One region of the Arthrobacter sp. SDR-2R genome, then DNA from elsewhere that is predicted to be linked to it. Evidence: riboswitches for the same ligand, from Rfam matches in the RefSeq annotation. Region 1 holds a riboswitch; the other holds the start of a gene.

Region 1 (8,176 bases):
GATTGCCGCGGCAGCGCCTGACTTCTCCGGCGGCGCGGACCCGAGGATGAGGTCGTTGGAGATGGTTTCGGCCGTACCCACGCCCAGTGCAAGGACCAGCAGGGCTGCCAGCAGCAGCGAGGGGCCGCCGTCGTGATTCCCGAATGCCACCATGGTGTAGCCGGTGGCACTGAACGCCAACCCCGCAGCCACCACGTATCCCGGGCGGACCTTGCGGACCAGCGGCACCACCACCAGGCCGGCCACCACCGTGGCGGCCAGTGCCGGGATCATGGCAACGCCCGCTGCGGACGGCGTCATTCCCTCGAGGAGTTGGAGGTGCTGGGCGAGGAACAGGATGAAGCCGTTGAAGGAGAACAGGGCAAGGATGTTGGCGCTGATGGCCATGCTGAACACCCTGTTCCGGAACAGGGACATGTCCAGCAGGGGGTGCGCCAGCCGCTGCTGCCGCTGCACGAACACCGCCCCCGTGGCCAGGCCGAAGGCGATGGCGCCCAGACCTGCCGCCCCTGGACCTTCGGTGGCAACTGCCTTGATCCCGTAGACAACGGGCACCATGACCAGCATGGAGAGCAGGATGCTGGGGATGTCCACCTTGCCGGGTGCCGGATCCTTCGATTCCGGGATGAGGGCCGGTCCAAACGCCAGCAGGGGGAGCATGAGGGGGACCGCCACCAGGAAGACGGCACCCCACCAGAAGTGCTCCACCAGCCAGCCGCCGAAGATCGGACCCAGGGCCGCGCCGCCGGAGAATCCGGCGGCCCAGATGGCGACGGCCAGCCTGCGGCGATTGGGCTCGGGGAAAATGTTGCGGATCAGCGACAAGGTGGACGGCATCAGCATGGCGCCGAAGAATCCCAGGGCGGCGCGGCCGGCGATGAGCCATTCCGGCGCGGGTGCAAAAGCCGTCGCAACGGACAGCGCGGCAAAGCCGATGCTGCCAAGGATGAGCAGCCTCCGCCGCCCAATCCGGTCGCCGAGGCTTCCCATTGATACCAGCAGCCCGGCCAGCACCAGGGGGTAGGCGTCAACGATCCACAGCAGCTGCACGCCCGTGGGTTCCAGGGCCCGGGCGATGGCCGGCAGCGCGAACGTCAGTGCGGTGTTGTCCACCGCCACCAGCAGCACGGGAAACATCAGGAGCCCCAGCGCCAGCCAGTCGCGCCACGGAGGACGCATGGAAGTGCTGCTTGCCTGCCCGGTTGCCGAACTCTCGATGGAAGTGGTCATGAGATAACTATACCGTCCGGACGGTATAGTTTAAAAATGCGATGGTTTTCCTTATTCCTGCACGGGGGAGGGCATGATGGAGGGCATGCCCCGAAAGCCTGTTGCCCGTGACGCGGTCCTTGACGCCTTCGAGTCCCTGCTGATTGAAGTGGGTGAGCGGGCGGCCACCCTCGATGCCGTGGCGCGCAAGGCCGGCGTATCCAAAGGCGGCCTCCTCTACCACTTTCCCAACAAGGAAGCCCTGATTGCCGTGTTGCTTGACCGCCTGGAGGGCCTGGCGAGCGAGGATGCCGATGCCATGGCGTCGGCAGCTGAAGGCGCCGCGGCCTACTTCATCCGTTCCTCGGTCTGGGCGGATACCCCTTTGGACCGTGCCATCGTGGCCGCCACCCGGCTTGCAGAGGTGGCCCACGAGGAGACGCGGCGCCGCTTCGCGGCCATCCAGCAGCGCTGGCTGGACGAAATTGCTGCGGATGTGGGACCTGGGCTGGCCAAGGCAGTCCTCTATATGGGGGACGGCCTGTACTTCAACGCCATGCTGTCCGTGGCCCCTGCGCCGGCCGGGGGAGCGGCCGCTGACGTGGAGGAACTCCTGGCCGCGCTGGAACGGCTCCGCAGGTAGCTCCGTCATTTGCCGGGAGGGGTTGCCGCGTAGGACAATAGAAAGTTGTGAGGGCTGTCACCGGCCTTCATGATCCAACAAATGAATAGCCTTTGATCTGCGGCGGGAGAGTTCTGCCGGAAGTACAGGCAGGCGCCGTAGGAGCAAATCCTCCCCAGGAATCTCGCAGGCCCCCGTACCGCCGCGGCGAGGCACCTCTGGAAAGCAGCAGGCAGTCTTATTCTCTTTTGGAGAGGTAGGGACTGTTGTGCTCACCGACGGTGCAAGCGGGTCCTGCCCAGGCAGGGAACGCGGAAACTCTCAGGTCCAATACAGAGCGGGGAGGAACCCGAATAGCTGTGGCGTACCCTTCGCCGCCTGAGTAAATGGAGTTCCTTCGTGTCGGTTACCCCAGCCTCCACCACTTTCGTAGACCGCCATATCGGCGCGCGCCGCCAGGCCGACGTCGACACCATGCTCAAAGCCGTAGGCTACGACTCGGTCGATTCCCTTGTGGACACCGCGGTTCCCAAGGTCATCCGCCAGGACACCGCCCTTCGCCTGCAGGACGCCCTCAGTGAGGTTGAAGTCCTCACGGAACTGCGGAAGCTTGCCGCCAAGAACAAGACGGCGGTGCAGCTGATCGGCCAGGGCTACTACGACACCGTGACTCCGCCGGTGATCCGCCGCAACATCCTGGAATCCCCGGCCTGGTACACCGCCTACACGCCCTACCAGCCGGAGATTTCGCAGGGCCGGCTTGAGGCGCTGCTGAACTTCCAGACCATGGTGCAGGACCTTGTGGGCCTGCCCATCGCCAACGCTTCGCTGCTGGATGAAGCAACGGCGGTGGCCGAGGCCGTGCTGCTGATGCGCCGCGCCAACAAGACCAAGCCCGCGGCAGGCGGCAAGACCGTCCTGGACATCGACGTGCTGCCGCAGACCATCGCCATCGTGCTGGGGCGTGCGGAGGCGCTCGGCTTCGAGGTGGAGGTCGCCGACCTGTCCAAGGGCCTGCCCGAGGGCGACATCAACGGGATCGTGCTGCAGCAGCCCGGGGTCTCCGGCCGCGTGTGGGACCAGTCCGCCGTGATCGCCGCTGCCAAGGACCGGGGCGCGCTGGTCACCGTGGCTGCGGACCTGCTGGCCCTGACACTGATCACCCCTCCGGGCGAGCAGGGCGCGGACATTGCCGTCGGCTCAGCCCAGCGTTTTGGCGTGCCGCTGTTCTTCGGCGGCCCCCATGCCGCCTACATGGCTGTCCGCAAAGGCCTGGAGCGTTCCTTGCCTGGCCGCCTGGTTGGGGTGTCAAAGGACGACGCCGGCACGCCTGCCTACCGGTTGGCACTGCAGACCCGCGAGCAGCACATCCGCCGCGAGAAGGCCACGTCCAACATCTGCACCGCCCAGGCGCTGCTGGCCATCGTTGCGTCCATGTACGCCGTTTACCACGGCCCCGACGGCCTGAAGGCGATTGCCCAAACGGCGCACCGCCACGCCCGTAGCCTGGCGGCCTCGCTTGCGGCCGCCGGCGTCGAGGTGCTGCACACGAGCTTCTTCGACACCCTTACGGTCCGGGTCCCCGGACGGGCTGCTGGCATCATCGCCGACGCCGAGGCGCGGGGCATCAACCTGCGCAGCGTCGACGCCGACACCGTAGGCATCGCCCTCGATGAAACCACGACGGCGGCCATCGTCGCCCAGGTTGCCGACGTCTTTGGCGCCACGGTTGCCGAGGTCCAGGGCGAGGGCCAGGGCTTTGGGCTGGAGGCCGCCGTCGAGCGTTCCTCCGACTACCTGCAGCACCCGGTCTTCAACACGCACCGGTCTGAAACCCAGCTGCTGCGTTACATCCGCAAGCTCTCGGACCGGGACCTGGCGCTGGACCGCACCATGATCCCGCTGGGTTCATGCACCATGAAGCTGAACGCCACGGCCGAGATGGAAGCCATTTCCTGGCCGGAGTTCGCCTCGATCCACCCGTTCGCCCCGGACTCCCAGACCGAAGGCTGGCGCGAACTCATCGCCGGCCTGGAAGCGGACCTCGCCGAGATCACCGGGTATGACCAGGTGTCCATCCAGCCCAACGCGGGCTCGCAGGGCGAGCTCGCCGGGCTGCTCGCGATCCGCGGCTACCACCATTCCCGGGGCGAGCAGCAGCGCAACGTCTGCCTGATCCCGGCCTCGGCGCACGGCACCAACGCCGCCTCCGCCGTGCTCGCGGGCATGAAGGTGGTCGTCGTGGCCACGGCTGCCGACGGCACCATCGACCACGACGACCTGACGGCCAAGATCGAGGCCAACAAGGACGTCCTCTCGGCCATCATGATCACCTACCCCTCCACCCACGGTGTCTACGATGGGGATGTCCGCGAAGTCTGTGACGCTGTGCACGCCGCGGGCGGCCAGGTCTACATCGACGGCGCCAACCTCAACGCCCTGGTAGGGCTGGCCCAGCCGGGCCAGTTCGGCGGGGACGTGTCCCACCTGAACCTGCACAAGACCTTCTGCATCCCGCACGGCGGCGGGGGACCCGGCGTCGGGCCCGTTGCCGCCAAGGCGCACCTGGCACCGTTCATGCCGGGCGACGCGAACAAGGCGGCGCACGAAGCCGGGCACGGTGTGGCGATCTCGGCGTCCCGGTTCGGTTCGGCCGGCGTCCTGCCGATTTCCTGGGCCTACGTGAAGCTGATGGGCGGTGAGGGCCTGACCGAGGCCACCAAGTCCGCGCTGCTGGCGGCCAACTACGTCGCGTCCCGCCTGAACGAATACTTCCCGGTCCTCTACACCGGTGAAGGCGGGCTGGTGGCGCACGAGTGCATCCTGGACCTGCGCGAACTCACGGCGAAGACGGGAGTCACGGCCGAGGACGTGGCCAAGCGGCTGATCGACTTCGGTTTCCACGCCCCCACCCTTTCGTTCCCTGTCGCGGGCACGCTGATGGTGGAGCCCACCGAGTCAGAGGACCTGGCCGAGATCGACCGCTTCATCGAGGCCATGATCAGCATCCGCAAGGAAATCGACCAGGTGGCCAACGGCGACTTTGCTGTAGCGGATTCACCCCTGCGCCGCGCACCCCACACGGCGGCCGCCGTCGTCAGCTCTGACTGGGACCGCGCCTACCCGCGGGAGCAGGCGGCGTTCCCTGCCCACCACAAGCAGGACAAGTACTTCCCGCCCGTGGGACGCATCGACGGCGCCGCAGGTGACAGGAACCTCATCTGCTCCTGCCCGCCGCTGGAAGACTTCGAAAACTGAGGACCGGCGCCATGACCGAGAAATACACCGCGCTTTACGACGAGCACAAGAAGCTTGGAGCTTCCTTCACGGACTTCGGCGGGTGGCAGATGCCGCTGAAGTACAGCTCGGAGCTTGCTGAACACCACGCCGTCCGCAAGGCTGCCGGCCTGTTCGACCTTTCCCACATGGGCGAGGTCTGGGTGACCGGCCCGGATGCCGCAGCCTTCCTGGACTACGCCCTGGTGGGAAAGATCTCCGCCATGGCCGTGGGCAAGGCCAAGTACTCGCTGATCTGCAACGAGGACGGCGGCATCATCGACGACCTCATCACCTACCGACGCCCTGCCGCGCAGGACGGCGCCGACGTCTTCCTGGTGGTCCCCAACGCGGGCAATGCCACCGTGGTGGCCGCTGCCCTGCAGGAACGGGCCGCCGGGTTCGATGTTGTAGTGGAGGATGCCTCAGCCCGCACGTCGCTGATCGCCGTCCAGGGCCCCAAGGCCCAGGAACTCCTGCTGCGCCTGGTCCCGGCCGCGCAGCACGCACTGGTCACTGAGCTGAAGTACTACGCCGCTGTCAGCGTGCCGCTCCTGGTAGGCGGCGCCGGAAAGGAACTCCTGCTTGCCCGCACCGGGTACACGGGTGAGGACGGGTTCGAAATCTTCGTGGGCAACGACGATGCCCCCGCGCTGTGGCAGTCACTGATCGCCGTCGCCGACGACAGGGAACTGACCCCGGCAGGCCTCGCCTCCCGTGACTCCCTGCGCCTCGAAGCGGGAATGCCCCTGTACGGCAACGAACTGTCGCTGCAGGGCGACCCGTTCGCCGCCGGCCTCGGCCCCGTCGTCGCGCTTTCCAAGGAAGGCGACTTCGTCGGCAAAGCCGCCCTGGCCGCCAAAAAGGAAGCCGGAGCCGGCAGCACCTCCGGCCGCCGCCTCGTGGGGCTCAAAGGCCAGGGCCGCCGCGCCGGACGCGCGCACTACCCCGTCCTCAAGGACGGCGCCACGGTTGGCGAAGTCACCTCCGGCCAGCCGTCGCCCACCCTTGGCTACCCCATCGCCATGGCCTACGTCGACGTCGAATACTCGGCACCCGGCACCGCCCTCGACGTGGACCTCCGTGGCAAGGCGGAGCCATTCGAAGTCGTCGACCTCCCGTTCTACAAACGCCAAAAGTAAGCCCTGTACCGCACCGTGGCCGGCTTCGGGTCCGGCTCTGCCGGCCCCTGGTGCGCATGGACCGGTGTGTCGAGGCTGACAGGACGTACAGGAAGTGGGTTGAGCGGCAACCGAACCAGATTTAGTTAGGAAATACCCCGTTATGGCTGTTGGAGTCTTTGACCTGTTTTCGATCGGGATTGGGCCTTCGTCTTCGCATACTGTGGGGCCGATGCGGGCTGCTGCGGTGTTCGCTGAGGAGCTCAAGGGCCTGGGTGTCCTGGGTGATGTGGCGGGGTTGCGGGTTGATTTGTATGGGTCGTTGGCGGCGACGGGTCATGGGCATGGGACGATGACCGCCGTTTTGTTGGGGTTGGAGGGGTTCCATCCGGAGTTGATCCTGCCCGCCGAGGTGGAGGAGCGGCTGGCCTCGATCGCGGAGACCGGGGTGCTGAACCTGGCCGGTGCTGTGGCCTTGCCGTACGGGGTGAAGGACATGGTGCTGCGGCCGTTGACGGTGTTGCCGCGGCACACGAACGGGATGACGTTCACGGTCACTGATGCGGCCGGGGAGGTGCTGCATTCGGCGACGTTTTTCTCGGTGGGTGGCGGGTTCATCGTCCGGGAGGGCGAGGAGGACGCGGCGCAGCAGGAACTGGACGCGTCCAAACAGGAACTGCCGCTGCCGTTCCGGACCGCGGCGGAGCTGCTGGGGCACTGCGCGGTGACCGGGTTGGGCATCGCCGATGTGATGCTCGTGAACGAAAAAGTCTCCCGGGACGAGGAGCAGATCCGGGCGGGGCTGCTGCAGATCTGGTCGGTGATGGAGGGCTGCGTGGCCGCCTCGTTGAGGCGGGAAGGGGTGCTGCCGGGCGGGTTGAAGGTCCGCCGCCGCGCCCCTGACTGGTACGACCGGTTGAAGAAGGAATCCGCGGGCGGCCCGGTCGAGGAGACGGATGCGGCGTGGGACGCGGGCCCGTTCGATGCCAGGTATTGGCAGGAGTGGGTTAATTTGGTGGCGTTGGCGGTGAACGAGGAGAACGCCTCCGGCGGGCGGGTGGTCACCGCCCCGACGAACGGGGCGGCCGGGATCATCCCCGCGGTGCTGTTCTACGCCCTGCATTTCGCCCCGGGCATGGACAAGGCCACCCAGGAGGACCGGGACGCGGTGGTGGTGCGGTTCCTGCTGGCCGCGGGCGCGGTGGGGGTGCTGTACAAGGAACAGGCCTCGATCTCCGGGGCCGAGGTCGGCTGCCAGGGCGAGGTGGGGTCGGCGTCCTCGATGGCGGCCGCGGGCCTGGCCGAGGTCATGGGCGGGACCCCGGCGCAGGTGGAGAACGCCGCGGAAATCGCGATGGAACACAACCTGGGCCTGACCTGCGACCCGATCGGCGGGCTGGTCCAGGTCCCCTGCATCGAACGGAACGCGATCGCGGCCGCGAAAGCGATCAACGCCGCGAAAATGGCGCTCTGGGGCGACGGCACCCACCGCGTGTCCCTGGACGAAGTCATCATCACCATGCGCGAAACCGGCAAGGACATGTCCTCCAAATACAAAGAAACCGCCATGGGCGGCCTCGCCGTCAACGTCGTCGAATGCTGATCCCCACCTGGCAACGCGACGCCACAGGCCACGCGGAGACCATCGCTTAGTTATGCGCCGCGGCCCACCAGTTCAGGCTGGCCGCAAACACCAGCCATGACACGTAGGGCAGCAGGAGCAGCCCGGCCGTGCGGCTGATGGGACCAAAATACACAACGGTTACTGCGACGGCGGCGATCAGGGCAAGGATGATGGCCAGCCCCAGCCACAGGGCCGGCGTGCCAAGGGCGGGGTAAAGGGCGAAAAACGCGGGGGTCCAGGCAAGATTGAGGACCAGCTGGACGGCGTAGGCGGCCATTGCCGGACGCGTCCTGCTGGTCCGCCGGCGCCAGACCAGCCACGCTG
Region 2 (8,176 bases), 370 kb from region 1:
CGTGCCCGCGACAGGGAACGAAAGGGTGGGGGCGTGGAAACCGAAGTCGATCAGCCGCTTGGCCACGTCCTCGGCCGTGACTCCCGTCTTCGCCGTGAGTTCGCGCAGGTCCAGGATGCACTCGTGCGCCACCAGCCCGCCTTCACCGGTGTAGAGGACCGGGAAGTATTCGTTCAGGCGGGACGCGACGTAGTTGGCCGCCAGCAGCGCGGACTTGGTGGCCTCGGTCAGGCCCTCACCGCCCATCAGCTTCACGTAGGCCCAGGAAATCGGCAGGACGCCGGCCGAACCGAACCGGGACGCCGAGATCGCCACACCGTGCCCGGCTTCGTGCGCCGCCTTGTTCGCGTCGCCCGGCATGAACGGTGCCAGGTGCGCCTTGGCGGCAACGGGCCCGACGCCGGGTCCCCCGCCGCCGTGCGGGATGCAGAAGGTCTTGTGCAGGTTCAGGTGGGACACGTCCCCGCCGAACTGGCCCGGCTGGGCCAGCCCTACCAGGGCGTTGAGGTTGGCGCCGTCGATGTAGACCTGGCCGCCCGCGGCGTGCACAGCGTCACAGACTTCGCGGACATCCCCATCGTAGACACCGTGGGTGGAGGGGTAGGTGATCATGATGGCCGAGAGGACGTCCTTGTTGGCCTCGATCTTGGCCGTCAGGTCGTCGTGGTCGATGGTGCCGTCGGCAGCCGTGGCCACGACGACCACCTTCATGCCCGCGAGCACGGCGGAGGCGGCGTTGGTGCCGTGCGCCGAGGCCGGGATCAGGCAGACGTTGCGCTGCTGCTCGCCCCGGGAATGGTGGTAGCCGCGGATCGCGAGCAGCCCGGCGAGTTCGCCCTGCGAGCCCGCGTTGGGCTGGATGGACACCTGGTCATACCCGGTGATCGTGGCGAGGTCCGCTTCCAGGCCGGCGATGAGTTCGCGCCAGCCTTCGGTCTGGGAGTCCGGGGCGAACGGGTGGATCGAGGCGAACTCCGGCCAGGAAATGGCTTCCATCTCGGCCGTGGCGTTCAGCTTCATGGTGCATGAACCCAGCGGGATCATGGTGCGGTCCAGCGCCAGGTCGCGGTCCGAGAGCTTGCGGATGTAACGCAGCAGCTGGGTTTCAGACCGGTGCGTGTTGAAGACCGGGTGCTGCAGGTAGGCCGAGGTGCGCACAATGGTGTCGGGCAGTTCGAATCCCTGGGCGTCACCCACCGGACCGGCGCCAAAGGCGACGGCGACGGCGGAAAGTGTTGCCGCCGTCGTCGTCTCATCAACGGAGACGCCCACCGTGTCCGGATCGATGAAGCGCAGGTTGATGCCGCGGGCTTCAGCGGCGGTGATCACCTTGGCGGCCTTGCCCGGAACGCGGACGGTGAGGGTGTCGAAGAAGGAGTCCGTGACCAGTTCGCGGCCCAGTGACGTGAGTGCTGTTGCCAGGACCCTGGCCTTGTGGTGTACGGTCTCTGCGATCGCCTTCAGGCCGTCGGGGCCGTGGTAAACGGCGTAGAAGGAGGACACGATGGCCAGCAGCGCCTGGGCGGTGCAGATGTTGGACGTGGCCTTCTCGCGGCGGATGTGCTGCTCGCGGGTCTGCAGGGCCAACCGGTAGGCAGGCGTGCCGGCGTTGTCCTTGGAGACGCCCACGATCCTGCCCGGGAGGGTACGTTCCATTCCCTTTTGGACGGTCATGTAGGCGGCGTGCGGCCCCCCAAAGAACAGCGGCACGCCAAAACGCTGGGTGGAGCCGACGGCAATGTCCGCGCCCTGCTCGCCCGGAGGGGTGATCAGTGTCAGGGCCAGCAGGTCCGCAGCCACGGTGACCAGCGCGCCGCGCTCCTTGGCTTCGGCGATGACGGCGGACTGGTCCCAGACGCGGCCGGAGACGCCGGGCTGCTGCAGGACGACGCCGTTGATGTCGCCGTCGGGAAGTCCGTTGGTGAGGTCTGCAATTTCCACCTCGAAGCCCAGGGCTTCGGCGCGGCCCAGCACGATGGCGATGGTCTGCGGCAGGAGGTCGGCGTCGAGGACGGTCTTGCCGTCCTTCGCAGTCTTGGACTTGTTGGCGCGGCGCATCAGCAGCACGGCTTCGGCGACGGCGGTGGCTTCGTCGAGGAGGGAGGCGTTTGCTACCGGGAGCGCCGTCAGGTCCTGCACCATGGTCTGGAAGTTCAGCAGCGCCTCAAGCCGGCCCTGGGAAATCTCCGGCTGGTAGGGCGTGTAGGCGGTGTACCAGGCCGGGGATTCCAGGATGTTGCGGCGGATCACCGGCGGAGTCACGGTGTCGTAGTAGCCCTGGCCGATCATCTGGACTGCCGTCTTGTTCTTGGCGGCAAGCTTCCGCAGTTCCGTGAGGACTTCAACCTCGCTGAGGGCGTCGGTCAGCTTGAGCGCAGTTTCCTGGCGGATGGGCGCGGGGACGGCCACGTCAACCAGGCCATCCAGGCTGTCGTAGCCGATGGCCTTGAGCATGGTGTCGATGTCGGCCTGGCGGCGCGCGCCGATATGGCGGTCAACAAACGATGTTGGATGCGAATGAATCGTCATGAGGAACTCCAGATCTGGCCGGCCGAAGGTGGCACGGCGTGGGATGGGTTCCTCCCCGCTCTGTATTGGACCTGAGAGATTCCGCGTTGCCTGCTGTTGGCAGGGGACCGCTTGCACCGTCGGTGAACCAGGCAGAAGCCTGATTGCTTTCCAGAGTCGCCTCGCCGTGACGGTACGGGGGCCTGAGAGATTCCTGGGGAGGATTTGCTCCTACGGCGCCTGACCGGTGTTTCGCCGGGAGGACTCTCCCGTCACAGCTCGAAAGGCTTATTCAAATGTGGGTGATTCGGCTCACAAGGTACCGGGATAGACTCGTCCGTGGCAAATCGGGCGGCTTCCGTGCGGGGCTCGAGGGGCACGTGACGCCGTTCTTCCCCGCTTGTGTCGGGAGGGGTTTGACATTCGATCGTGACGGACACCACACTGAACCCCGGGAATGGCGCCGCCGGTGGCTGGCTCAGCGTATCCGGAGCAGCCCACCAGTCGGCGCCTGTCCCATTGCATGACCGGCCGTGGCCCAAAAAGCCTGCGGCTTCCAACTGAATACGCCTTCGACCTGCGGCGGGAGAGCCCTGCCGGGTACATCCAGCAGGCGCCGTAGGAGCAAACCCTCCCCAGGAAACTCTCAGGCCCACGTACCGCCGCGGACAGGCAACTCTGGAAAGCAGCCGGGCATGACCCTGGCTCACCGGCGGTGCAAGCGGCTTTTGCTGCGGAAACTCTCAGGTCCACTACAGAGCGGGGAGGAACCAAATCTTTTGCGGCACCCAAAAGCCGCTTTATCGATGGAGTTCCTCATGGCGATTCATCCCCCCACGTCCAACGGCGAACCAGCCCGCAGCCAAGGCGCTGCCACGGCAGCCCGCAGCGAGCCTCCCCACCTGGAGCGGCAGCTCACCAACCGGCATATCCAGCTCATCGCCATCGGCGGCGCGATCGGCAGGGCCTGTTCATGGGTTCCGGCAAGACCATCTCCGCGGCCGGCCCATCCGTGATCTTCGTATACATGATCATCGGCTTTATGCTTTTCTTCGTCATGCGGGCCATGGGTGAACTGCTGCTCAGCAACCTGAACTACAAGTCCTTCAGTGATTTCGCCGCCGATCTCCTGGGGCCGTGGGCCGGATTCTTCACCGGCTGGACGTACTGGTTCTGCTGGGTGATCACCGGAATCGCCGACGTCATCGCCATCGCAGGGTACTCAAAGGAACTTTGGCCGGCGCTGCCACTTTGGATCCCGGGCCTGGCCACGGTGGGCATCCTGCTCCTGCTGAACCTCGCCACCGTCAAGGCGTTCGGCGAGACCGAGTTCTGGTTCGCCCTCATCAAGATCGTCGCCATCGCAGCCCTGATCATCGTGGGACTCTTCATGATCTTCACCGGTTTCCAGAGCGACGCGGGCACCGCAAGCTTCACCAACCTGTGGAGCCATGGCGGGTTCTTCCCCAATGAGTTCATGGGCTTCGTGGCCGGATTCCAGATCGCAGTCTTCGCCTTCGTAGGCATCGAACTGGTGGGAACCACCGCCGCCGAGGCCAAGAACCCCGAGCGCACGCTGCCCAAGGCCATCAACGCCATCCCCGTCCGCGTGCTGCTCTTCTATGTCGGTGCGCTGGTCATCCTGATGGCGGTCACCCCGTGGACCCAGTTCGCCGCCGGCCACAGCCCCTTTATCGGGATGTTCTCCCTGGCCGGCCTCGGCGCCGCGGCCACGGTGGTCAACCTGGTGGTCCTGACTTCGGCGATGTCCTCCGCGAACTCCGGCATCTACTCCACGTCCCGCATGGTCTTCGGCCTGGCCCAGGAAGGCGACGCCCCCGGTATCTTCAGCCGGCTCTCCACGAGGAAGGTGCCCAGCAACGCGCTGTTCCTGTCCTGCGTCCTGCTGCTGTCCGGCGTCGTACTCATGTATGCCGGCCAGGATGTCGGCATGGCCTTTGAAATGGTGACCACCGTGTCTGCGGTCTGCTTCGTCTTCGTCTGGTCGATCATCCTCGCCAGCTACATCTCCTTCCGGCGCCGCCGGCCGCACCTGCATGCGGCGTCGAAGTTCAAGATGCCCGGTGGCATTCCCGCCGTGTGGGTGGTGTACGCATTCTTTGCCTTCGTCCTTTGGGCCCTTACCACCCAGCCCGACACTCTCGTTGCACTGCTGGTAACCCCCATCTGGTTCGTCATCCTGGGCGTGGCTTGGGCCATCCTGCGGCGCCGTCCCGCCCACCTGGCCCGCTTCGAGGTCTTCCGTGCCGAGCTTCAGGCAGACCAGGCCACTGCCGCGCGCAGCGGCGGCCAGGACGCCGGGGCGGCGGGGCGCGAGGTCCAGCAGGCCGGGAAGTAACGTCCGACGGCGGGTTGCAGCGGCGGCGGTGAGGTGCAGGTACCGCATCCTGCCGCCGCAGCCCGCCGGACGAAGCCACGGCCCGGAAGTTAAGCATGCTTAGTGTCTATCCACATAGGATGGAAAGGCACGGCAGCCTAGCCGCTGCAGGTCGATTTGAATGAAGGTGACCATGGCCCGGCGCAGCAACCCCGCAGTACGCATCGCACAGGAAACCGCCCACAACGCAATGTTTGACGCCGAGGGCAAGCCCAAGCCCGGCGTCCACAACATGCTCCTGAAAGCAGTGCAGATCCAGCGGCCCCTGGTGGTTGGCTACATCCGCAGGCTCCAGAAGAGGCATCCGCGGGCGACGGCCGCGCAGCTGGCGGACATCGCAGAGCGCGACTACCTGCGGGCTGTTGCCGGAGGGGGAGCCCTGGTGGGTGCCACCGCCGTCGTCCCCGGCGTTGGAACCGTGGCGTCGCTGGGACTTTCCGCAGCCGCCACCGTTGGCTTCCTGGAAGCCACAGCCCTGTACGCAACATCGCTGGCTGAACTGCACGGCATCCGTCTGACCAACCCGGAAAAGGCCGGCACCATGGTCATGGCCATCATGCTCGGCGAGGAGGGCACCGCCCTGCTGGGCACGCTCAGCGGCCAGGCATCCGGCGGCGCCACCAACACCTGGGGCAACGCGCTGTCCAAATCCATGGTGGTGCCGGGTTTCGGCAGCGTCCGGAAGAGGATCCAGCATGCCTTCCTCAAGAACCTGCTCAAGCGCCAAGGGACTGCCTTGTTCGGGCGGGCCCTCCCGTTCGGCATAGGGGCCGTTGTCGGCGGAGCCGGTAACCTCGTGATGGGCCGTGCGGTGGCCAAGAATGCCCGGGAGGCGTTCGGGCCGATGCCGGACACCATTCCCGGGGAGCTGACTTCCGCTGCCGGGCCGGACAACCTGACGCTGGAAGGCAACATCATTGGATCTCAACGCTGACGTAGGCCAATCATTCGGCTCCTGGACCGCGGGAGGCGATCCGGCGATGCTCCAGCTGGCAACCAGCGCCAACGTAGCCTGTGGCCTCCACGCGGGGGATCCCGTCACCATGCTCGACAGCTGCAGGGCCGCGTACGAACTTGATGTCACCGTCGGTGCGCACCTGGGCTACCGGGACCTGGCCGGCTACGGGCGCCGCATGCTTGGCATGAGCTTCGACGAGCTCTTCGGGGACGTGCTGTACCAGCTGGGCGCGCTCGACGGGGTTGCGCATGCCGTGGGCGCCTCCGTGGACTATGTGAAGGCGCATGGAGCGCTGTACGACACCACGATCCATGACGCCGAACAGGCCTCCGCCGTAGTGGCTGCGGTCAACGCCTACGATCCAGGCCTTCCGTTCCTGGGCTTCCCGGGCTCGGAGCTGCTGAAGCAGGCCAAGGAAGCCGGGCACCCGGTGTTCGTTGAGGCTTTCGCCGACCGTGCCTACCTCGCCGACGGCAGCCTGGTGCCGCTCTCCGAGGACGATGCCGTCCTGTACGACGTCGATGCGGTGGTCGAACGGGCCGTCCGCCTGGCCACGCAAGGCGAAGTGGTTGCCGTGGACGGATCCGTAATTGCGGTACGGCCCGACTCCCTGTGCATTCACGGTGGGACCCCTGACGCCGTAGAAATGGCGGCCCGGATCAGGGCAGGACTTGAGGGCGCAGGCGTCGCACTGGAGTCCTTCGCCTAGGAGCCTGCAGCCGTACGGCGGGCCGACTCCATTCCAACAATCCGAGCGTCACTCCAGCCCTCCGTGCCGCCGTCGTACGCCTTATCGACACGCACATTCCTTTTCGCACCCCAAATATCCCGAGCGAAAAGGAAGATGCGCAGCGCCAAGATGAATCTGCAGCGAAAAGGAAGATGCGCAGCGCCAAGTCCACCCGGGACCTACAGCAGCGGAAAACTACCCAAAGATCAGCTGTGCCACCGTGAAAATCCCCAGCCCGGCCAGGGACCCCACCACGGTGCCGTTGATGCGGATGAACTGCAGGTCCTTACCCACCTGGAGCTCGATCTTCTGCGAGGTTTCCTCGGCATCCCACCGAGCCACGGTGTCCGTAATAACGCCTGCGATGTCCGAACGGTAGGTGCGGACCAGGTACCCGGCGGCGTCACCGATCCATGCGTTGACCTTCCCGGCCAGTTCGGGGTCGTCCACGAGCCGTGACCCAAAATCGCGCACCGCAGCCTTGAACTTGATGGTGAGTTCGCTGTCCGGATCATCCACGGCGCCCAGCAGCGCGTTCTTGACCGTTCCCCAGGTCCGCGAGGCCAGTTCGCGCACTTCGGGGTCGCCCAGGACCTGCGCCTTGATGTCTTCCGCGCGCGCAATCATCGCGGGGTCATGCTGCAGGTCCTGTGCCAGGTCGTTGAGGTACTTGTCGATTGACTGCCGCACCTGGTGGCGGGGGTCAGCCTGGACGGCACGGACGAACTTCAGGATCTCGATATAGACCTTGTCGCCCACCAGTCCGTCCACGAACTGCGGAACCCACGTGGGGGAGCGGTCGGACACCAGGCGGGTGACGGTTTCGTGGTTGTCGTCCACCCAGTCCGCCGCGCGGTCCACCAGCAGGTCCACCAGCGTGTGATGGTGCCCGTCATGGAAGATGCGCTCCGCCAGCCTGCCCACGGGAGGTCCCCACGGCGGGGTGAGCAGATGCTTGCGCACCATGCCCTCGATGACGGCCTGGACGTCGTCGTCATTCAAAACCTTGAAGGCGCCGCGGATAACGGCAGCTCCCTCCTTGGCCACGCGTTCGGCACCACCAGGGCCGGCCAGCCAAACGCCGGCCCGCCGCGCGATGTTGACGCTGGCCAGCTTCTCCTGGACCACCTGCTCGGAGAGGAAATTGGTCTCCACGAACTCGCCCAGCGAGGCCCCGATCTGGTCCTTCCGGCGGGGAATGATGGCGGTGTGGGGAATCTTGATGCCCATGGGGTACTTGAACAGGGCCGTCACGGCGAACCAGTCGGCCAGCGCGCCCACCATTCCGCCCTCGGCCGCCGCGCGCACATACTGCAGCCACGGGTAGTCCTTCTGCAGCGCGAACGCAAAGACAAAAATCACGGCCATGGCGATCAGCAGGCTCAGCGCCAGCAGCTTCATCTTCCGCAGCGCTGCCGCTTTCTCGGCGTCGCCGGCACCGGGCTGGCGGCTTACGACGGCGCCTGCCGCCACAGTGCCAGGGCGCACCTGCTGTGCGGCCTCGGCGGGGGGATCCTGCCTGGTTGGCCCAGTAGTTGCCTCAGAGTTCACCTGCATGTGCCAAGCCTAGCCCCGAAGGCGG

Evidence for each region. A riboswitch is a leader RNA that binds a small molecule or an ion and turns the genes downstream of it on or off. The one in region 1 is predicted to bind glycine.
Region 2: another riboswitch for glycine. It lies ahead of AC3ANU_RS20425 (amino acid permease); the one in region 1 lies ahead of gcvP (aminomethyl-transferring glycine dehydrogenase).

The regions. Positions count from the first base shown of each region.
Region 1 is NZ_CM173231.1:4,051,120-4,059,295, reverse strand. It holds gene AC3ANU_RS18730 (MFS transporter) at 1-1,230, opposite strand, end outside; gene AC3ANU_RS18725 (TetR/AcrR family transcriptional regulator) at 1,316-1,852, shown strand; glycine riboswitch at 1,946-2,043, shown strand; glycine riboswitch at 2,070-2,177, shown strand; gene gcvP (aminomethyl-transferring glycine dehydrogenase) at 2,231-5,089, shown strand; gene gcvT (glycine cleavage system aminomethyltransferase GcvT) at 5,101-6,249, shown strand; gene AC3ANU_RS18710 (L-serine ammonia-lyase) at 6,392-7,831, shown strand; gene AC3ANU_RS18705 (TspO/MBR family protein) at 7,878-8,176, opposite strand, start outside.
Region 2 is NZ_CM173231.1:4,417,304-4,425,479, reverse strand. It holds gene gcvP (aminomethyl-transferring glycine dehydrogenase) at 1-2,529, opposite strand, end outside; glycine riboswitch at 2,690-2,790, opposite strand; glycine riboswitch at 3,082-3,180, shown strand; glycine riboswitch at 3,181-3,276, shown strand; partial or broken gene AC3ANU_RS20425 (amino acid permease) at 3,327-4,867, shown strand; gene AC3ANU_RS20420 (hypothetical protein) at 5,040-5,840, shown strand; gene AC3ANU_RS20415 (LamB/YcsF family protein) at 5,824-6,573, shown strand; gene AC3ANU_RS20410 (DUF445 domain-containing protein) at 6,790-8,151, opposite strand.